2 regions of the Halobacillus seohaensis genome follow, and region 2 is predicted to be linked to the other one. Evidence: predicted binding sites of a transcription regulator. Region 2 holds the regulator's gene; the other holds the start of a gene.
The links. Region 2 encodes LexA, which represses DNA repair genes until DNA is damaged. Its sites were predicted from a motif close to CGAACATATGTTCG; they were not measured.

Region 1: a site for LexA is predicted at 2,426-2,439, ahead of ruvA (Holliday junction branch migration protein RuvA). Genes of this name have one in related genera too.

The regions. Positions count from the first base shown of each region.
Region 1 covers NZ_JBHSZV010000004.1:442,836-446,882, forward strand. The annotation lists gene queA (tRNA preQ1(34) S-adenosylmethionine ribosyltransferase-isomerase QueA) at 1-519, opposite strand, end outside; gene ACFQIC_RS02575 (DUF2905 domain-containing protein) at 539-730, opposite strand; gene ruvB (Holliday junction branch migration DNA helicase RuvB) at 736-1,737, opposite strand; gene ruvA (Holliday junction branch migration protein RuvA) at 1,756-2,373, opposite strand; gene ACFQIC_RS02590 (BofC N-terminal domain-containing protein) at 2,917-3,249, opposite strand; gene ACFQIC_RS02595 (YebC/PmpR family DNA-binding transcriptional regulator) at 3,323-4,047, opposite strand, start outside.
Region 2 covers NZ_JBHSZV010000004.1:18,410-22,456, reverse strand. The annotation lists gene tkt (transketolase) at 1-1,172, opposite strand, end outside; gene ACFQIC_RS00350 (DUF896 domain-containing protein) at 1,358-1,591, opposite strand; gene ACFQIC_RS00345 (YneB family resolvase-like protein) at 1,663-2,322, opposite strand; gene lexA (transcriptional repressor LexA) at 2,635-3,258, shown strand; gene ACFQIC_RS00335 (DUF2680 domain-containing protein) at 4,015-4,047, opposite strand, start outside.

The sequences.
Region 1 (4,047 bases), 420 kb from region 2:
ACCTTCTTCCTTCGCATATACTGTCTGATAACGTTCTCGATCAGAGAGCTGTTCTTTTATATAAGGAGGCAAAGGCATCTCTCCAAGAGACTCTAACACTTCAAGAAAAATTCCTTCATAAGTAAAACGCACTCTTCGTCCACCATGAGCTTGTTCTTCTGTACATTCAGCAACAAGTTGTCCTTCACCAAAGACAATTCTTGTGCCTACTTTAACTTTTTTAGCAGGTTTAACAAGAACTTCCCATTGATCGTTATCATGTTGGTGAAGCAACAAGACCTCCACTTTTCCACCCGTATCCTCCTTTGCACCATATAATCGGGCCGGAAGTACTCGTGTATCATTTAAAACAAGACAATCCCCTTGCTTCAAATAATGTGTTATGTCTGAAAAATTACAATGATCCATTTTTTCAGTGGCACGGTTAAGAACCATGAGTCTCGATGATGCTCGATCTATTAATGGAACTTGAGCAATCAAATCTTCTGGCAAATCAAAATCATATGTCTTAATGTTCATGTGAAACTCCTATTCTAAATTAACGAATTTTACTAATTAAATAAAAAATTAAGGTTAAAACCACACTTGCAATAATTGAAGTCATAATTGGAAAGTATACCGTAACTGGACCCTTCTTAAAACTGAAGTCACCTGGTAGTTTGCCAAATAAACTCCAAACTAATCCAATAACAATAAAGACGACCCCTATTACAATAAAGACTTTACCCATGCCCGTCAAGAGCCTGGCACCTCCCGTTGAAAGTGTTCATAAGCCTTATCTGTTAACATTCTGCCTCTAGGGGTGCGTTGAATAAAGCCCATTTGAAGAAGAAAAGGCTCATATACATCTTCAATCGTTTGTGACTCTTCACCAATTGTCGCAGCAATTGTATCAAGTCCGACGGGTCCCCCTTTAAAGTTATCCATAATAGCAAAAAGCAGCTTATGATCAATATGATCAAGACCTTCCCCATCCACTTGAAGCATCTTTAGGGCAGTTTGTGTCGTCTGTTCTGAGATAATTGTATCTCCCTGTACTTGAGCGATATCTCTTACACGCTTAAGCAACCGATTAGCAATTCTTGGTGTACCCCTTGATCTTCGGGCTATCTCAACAGCCGCTTCTTTTTTTATACCCACGTGGAAAATTTCTGCCGTTCGCTCCACTATGGAGCATAGAGCATCTGCATCATAATAATCAAGACGGCAGTGGACTCCAAACCGATCGCGTAACGGAGCAGACAGCAGCCCAGCTCTTGTTGTTGCACCTACTAATGTGAAAGGGGGCAAATCAAGACGAACAGAACGCGCACTAGGTCCTGCTCCAACAACAATATCTAAACAAAAATCTTCCATAGCCGGATACAAGATTTCCTCTACGGAACGTGGTAATCTGTGGATTTCATCAATAAATAGCACGTCTCCGGCTTCGAGGGAAGACAATATAGCCGCTAAATCACCAGCTCGCTCAATCGCAGGTCCTGAAGTCGTCCGAAACTGAACACCCATTTCATTGGCAATTATAGAGGCTAGCGTTGTTTTTCCTAACCCGGGAGGGCCAAATAGTAAAGAATGATCTAAAGGTTCTTCACGCATTCTTGCTGCTTCAATAAAAATACGTAAATTCTCCTTAGTTTTATCTTGACCAATGTATTGCCGAAGTGTTTCGGGACGTAAACTAAGCTCTATATCCTGCTCTGCATCTTGAACCTCACCTGATATCATTCGATCTTCCATCCTTTTTCCTCCTTTCCTTTAGGACTTCATGAGAAGCTGTAATCCCTGTCTAACATAGTCATCAACATTTGAATTCTGAGCTTTAGCCAATTCTGGTTGTATCATCTTGAGTTCTTTATCAGAGTAGCCTAATGCTTTTAATGCCTCTAATGCCTCATCCAATCGAATTCTTCTTTCTTTTGCTGTAAGATCTTCTTCATAAAAAATAGTCTGTTCATTGTCTTCATCAGGGAGCCAGAGAACTAATTTCCCTTTTAGGTCTAGGATCATTTGTCTAGCCGTTTTTTTACCAACACCAGGAAATTGTGTAAGGTATTTTTCGTCTTCTTGTTCGATAGCTGATACAAACTCAGGAACACTTACACTACCTAAGATGGCTAAGGCTCCTTTAGGGCCGATCCCTGAGACATTTAAAAGTTTAGCAAACAAAAGCTTATCTTCTTTCTTTTTAAAGCCAAAGAGCAGTTGCTGATCTTCTCGTATATAGTGATAGGTGTGTACCTTTATCTCTTTATGTAATTCATCTTGAAAGTTAAAAGGGCTGGCACAGAGGATTTCATAGCCAATCCCTTGAGTTTCTATTGCTATTGCTTCCTCATCTATGGTCGTTAATTCTCCTTTGACATATGCGATCATGGTGAATATTCCCCTCTACTACAAATTCTTGTTTAGACCTCATTATATCACACAAGCACATGTTCGTATAAGTAAGAATCAATAGAATAAACTGCTCTTTACACCTAAGAGTAGCGAATCATACAAACCAGTAGACAGGGCAGGAACAGAATGATGGTTCCGTTGTTAGAAACAGAGAAAGGGCTCAAGAGAATGATTTGCTCCCCCCTTACCCACATTGAGATGAACGGCACCGTTTGAATAAAGTAGGCTCCGAAATCTTAGTACTATGGATGAAACTTTCGTGAGTATGACAGTTGAAACTCGGGCTGCCGAGGCCTCGTAGGGAGTAACGAACGAGGAAACTTTTATCATTCACAAATTTGAAACCGTGGAACTTAAGATTTTAAAGGCACACAAAAACGCTTGCATTTAAATCCAAGCGTTTTTGTGCGCAAATTACCCAGTAGTTTTATTTGCTTTTTATAATGTTATTGAACCTTATTTTAACGTTTTCTCCACGATAACTGTTCTCTGACTTCACACATTGGTCTTGTCATTTATTTATATTTTCTCCAGTTTCTTTTGAAAGACGATCTCTCCTATTTTTTGGTCCTCAACAACCCAGCCATCGTATTCCGCCCAAAAATCTTCCATTGCCCAAATCTTCTCCACCGATTCCTCCCTTTCAACAAGCCTATCTTCGTCATATGTTTTTAAAATGACTTTTAATTCCAAAGGGTCCTCGAGTGCAAAAGCCGGAACTTTTTTTTCATCCATCGGTAAAGAAGAACTTGCGAAACTATGATGGGTTGCTTGTTTTCCTTCTTCGTCTACTATGATAGGTTGCATCATGAAACTCACTAGGAAAAACGTAGTCACCAACACTGTATACACTTTATTTCCTCCTTATAAAAAAGCTGTTGTTTCTATTATGCTCAGAAACAACAACTTTTATAAGGTAAACCATTTAAGAGAGTTTCTCGACTACCTCATCATCCGCATCTAGATTGTGATAAACTTCCTGGACATCATCATTATCTTCCAATGTATCAATTAAATTCAACATCTTCTCGACTCCGTCTTCATCAAGCGGAGTATAAGTCGTGGGGAACATAGTTACATCTGCTGAGTTAAAAACATAACCACTCTTCTCAAGCCCTGCTTTCACATTTGTAAAATCTTCAGGTGTGGTGAATACTTCAAATTGTTCTTTACTTGCTTCTAGTTCTTCACCACCTGCTTCAATCACTTCAAGCATTAGCTCTTCCTCATCTACTTCCACTTCTTTACGATCAATCACTAAATAACCTTTACGATTAAACATAAAAGCTACACAACCGTTTTCCCCAAGGTTTCCACCGTTTTTACTAAAAGCATGGCGTACTTCTGCTGCTGTTCGATTCTTATTATCAGTTAACACAGTAACCATTATTGCTACACCGCCAGGACCATAACCTTCATAGGTGAATTCTTCATAGCTCACCCCATCCAGATCGCCGGTAGCCTTTTTTATAGCACGGTCAATGTTCTCGTTGGGCATGTTGTCTGACTTAGCTTTATCAACAGCTAAGCGAAGATTCGAGTTCATTTCTTGATCTGCTCCACCTTCTTTAGCTGCAATGAAAATATCACGAGCATGCTTCATAAATATTTTGCCTTTTTTCGCATCTTGTGCACCTTTTCGGCGCTTTA
Region 2 (4,047 bases):
TTAACTGATGTTTTGTTTGAACCGGCTAAGTCGGCACTTCCACCGAAAAAGTATGGGATTGATTTAGACAATGAATTAATAACTTCTCCAGAAGCTGCGCGAGTTGCCGGACTATGTTCTCCGGGCTCAAAAGAAGGTAACTCATTTACCCAGCCTTCAGGAAGTCTGCCAGCAATCGCTGATTCAAGTTCGCTTGCCAGCTGAGGATAAGCCTCTTTATATTGCTTGAACATATCATTCCATTCTGCTTCTTTTTGTTCACCATTTTCTTTCACTTTGTTAGTGAAATCTTGATAAACTTCATTTGGAACATGGAATGGATCATGACCCCACTTGTAATAATCCTTAGTAGATTGAACTTCTTCTTCACCTAGAGGGGCTCCGTGAGATGCAGATTTACCCGACTTATTAGGAGAACCATAGCCAATAACTGTTTTCACTTCAATCATAGTTGGTTGTTCATTGTTTTGTTTAGCCTGTTCAATCGCTTTTGTGATTTCCTCAGTATTCGTTCCATCTTCTACACGAATCACTTGCCATCCATAAGCTTCATAACGTTTCTCTACGCTCTCACTAAACGAGCGATCAAGATCACCATCTAAAGAAATGTCATTAGAATCGTAAAGGACGATAAGTTTACCCAATCCTAGATGCCCAGCTAGAGAAGCTGATTCAGATGAAACCCCTTCCATTAAATCACCATCTCCACAAATAGCAAAGGTATAGTGATCCACAACATTGTATTGATCACGATTATACTTAGCAGCTAGATGTGCTTCTGCCATAGCTAGACCAGTTGACATAGCAAGACCTTGTCCAAGAGGACCAGTTGTTGCTTCTACACCATCTGTATGACCAAATTCAGGGTGTCCAGGAGTTTTTGAACCCCACTGACGAAATGACTTTAAATCATCAATCGTTACATTGTAGCCTGATAAGTGTAGCAGGCTATATAAAAGCATGGAACCATGCCCTGCGGATAAAACAAAGCGGTCACGGTTGAACCAATCAGAGTTACCTGGATTATGGTTCATAAATTGCGTCCATAAAGTATACGCCATTGGAGCTGCGCCCATTGGCATTCCCGGATGGCCAGAGTTTGCATTTTCTACTGCATCAATTGCTAATGTACGGATCGAGTTAATAGATGTTTGTTCGAGGCTGTTTGCCATAATTAAATAATTTCCCCTTTCAAATTCACGTATATGTAACATATATTATCCTATAATGAAAATGCTTAAGTGACAAGCATAGTTATCGAATTACGTGATAAAATGTTCCGAATTTTATTGTTCCCTTAGTATAAATTATTAAACAAAAAGGCCGCACTTAGGGTGAGTGCGGTTATATTAATGCCTTAGTTTTTTTTCTCATTATCCTGCATTTTTTTAAGCTTTTCAGGAGTGACATCTTTACCTTCAGGGTCTACTACTGTCATCCCTTTTAATTGATTCTTAAAAGATTTGCGTACGTTTTTTAAATATTCCTGACGAAGTTCTTGTTGTTCTTGCTTTTCTTCCTCATTTAATCCTTGATCTTTGGATTTATGTGACAGTTCATTTATGCGATTTAACTTTTCGTTTGAAAGCATATAAGAAACTCCTTTTGGTATTAGAATACATAGAAAGACAAGAGCCTGTCGACATTTGTCTTCTGTATATACTAACGTTCCCTATCACTTTTTTCAAGTGTGACAAACTCCTGATACCTTCTATGTACCGTTGCCTTTGAAACATCATATCCTAGTCCTCTTAATGTCGCTGCTATCTCATTGAATGTTAAGTTATTGTTTCTAAGACGCACAACCTCTTCGACTGGAAATGCTAACCTTTCCCTACCAGGAGCAAGGTGTTGGTTCGATAAATTATCATGAGGATTATATCCATTATCAACAGCTTTCTTCATCCCTCTTTTTATTTTCATATTATGGATCTTCCGTTGATATTCTTCAACGACACCTACAATTTGTAAGACCATAGAGTCAGATTCTGACATTCTTATTTCCCCATCATCTGTTAAAGAAAAAACACGTACATTTAATTTATATAGTTGGTGATACAAAGCAATTTTGGTATTTCCCCGTCCTAACCTTGTTTCATCTTGAACAAGTAGCAAATCCGCTTCGCCTTTAGCAAATTGCTCAAGCAGCCGGAAAACCCCTTCTCTTTCTATTTCATATCCACTCGCTTTTTCTTCAATACAATCCACAACTTCGATAGATCTTTTGTTGGCCATCGCTATCAATTCAGATTTCTGTCTGGCTAGCGAACTCATTTGTTCTTCTTTCTCTGTACTTACTCGACAATATAAAATAGCTTTCATGCATCTCTACCTCTCTTCTAAAGCTTCCCTTCAAGCGTACTATACGCTAGTCACCATAGAAAAGTATAGAAACACTAAACTAGCAGCAAATAATAAAATATAAGTCACATCTAATTTTGAAAGTTTATTAAACATAGTTCCACTCCTCGTCATTTAGAACAAACGTTCCTGGAAACATTTGTTCGCTTTTGATGGTTATATTACATAAGAACGTCTGTTCTTGTCAACACCTTTTTCGAACGCTTGTTTGTGTATTTGAACATCACATGATAGAATGTAGTTACTATAAACCTATGTTCGAGGTGTTCAATTATGAATAAACTTTCAAAAAGGCAACAAGAAATACTAGATTTCATTAAAGAACAAGTATTACTTAAAGGATATCCACCTTCAGTTAGAGAAATCGGCCAATCAGTAGGATTGGCGTCGAGTTCCACGGTCCACGGGCACCTTTCTAGATTAGAAAAGAAAGGGTTTATACGGAGGGATCCAACAAAACCTAGAGCAATTGAAGTCATTGAGTTAGAAGAAGAATCCACAATACCTAGGGCAGAAGCTGCTTATGCCCCTCTAATTGGTAAAGTAACTGCTGGTTCACCAATCACAGCCATTGAAAATATTGAAGAATACATTCCACTGCCAGACTCCTTGGCGGGAACGGATGATAATAGCTTTGTTCTTATTGTACAAGGAGAAAGTATGATTGAAGCTGGAATATTAGATGGAGATATGGTGATTGTTAAACAACAAACAACTGCTGATAACGGAGATATTGTTGTAGCCATGACGGAAGATGAAGAGGCTACTGTTAAACGCTTTTTTAAAGAAAGTAATTTTATTCGCTTGCAACCGGAAAACGCCACTATGGAGCCCATCATATTAAACGATGTATCCATTTTAGGTAAGGTCGTTGGCTTATACCGTACTGTACATTAATCTTGTTAACAAAAACAGCTAGGAGCAAATGACCATATGCTCCTAGCTGTTTTTGTTTATATCGTTCCATTTCAAGTAATACCTACTTATCTATGTTATTGGTTGCCAATATAAGAAGTCAGCTAGGTAACTTAAGTTACTTCTTAGAACTGGTTCTAAACTAGATTAATTACAATGCACAAACGATTCACTTAGAATAGTAGTATATTGATATATTAAATCTCTGTATTTATATTAAAGAAAAAAAGGAGTTATTCAATAAACGAGACAGGATTGTTGAAGACTCGATTCCGAGATGATTGTGTGGAGAAAGAGGCAGCGGGGAAGGAGTCGCGTGCCATATATTTCCATCGGAATCATATTGTTCTCCGTTTTTGCTAAAGTATGAGATATCTGTTATATCTATTGAGCCACTTAGATAAATTGTTAAAAACAGGTATGATGGTCTTTTTAAATAAAGCCCGCCTAATTAAGGGCCTTGACATAAAGCCACTGTGGTTAATAATTTCAGTCCATAAACAGCAATTAGGAGGCTTACCTGGTGTGTACCCCCATTCTCCGGTGAAAAGCAGCGGAACAGCCATTCTTTTATTCCACAATCCGGGGTTTAGTTGAACAAGAATATCATAAAAAATGCTCAGAGCTTTTTTGCTCCAAGCATTTTAATTATGGCGTTTCTATCCTGTTCATATGTTTACTAATCATAACTTTGTTTCATCTTCTGACTTCAAATTTTGCACTTCAAAACTAAACACGTTAATCTTTCTTATGATGTTTTTTATGATGTTG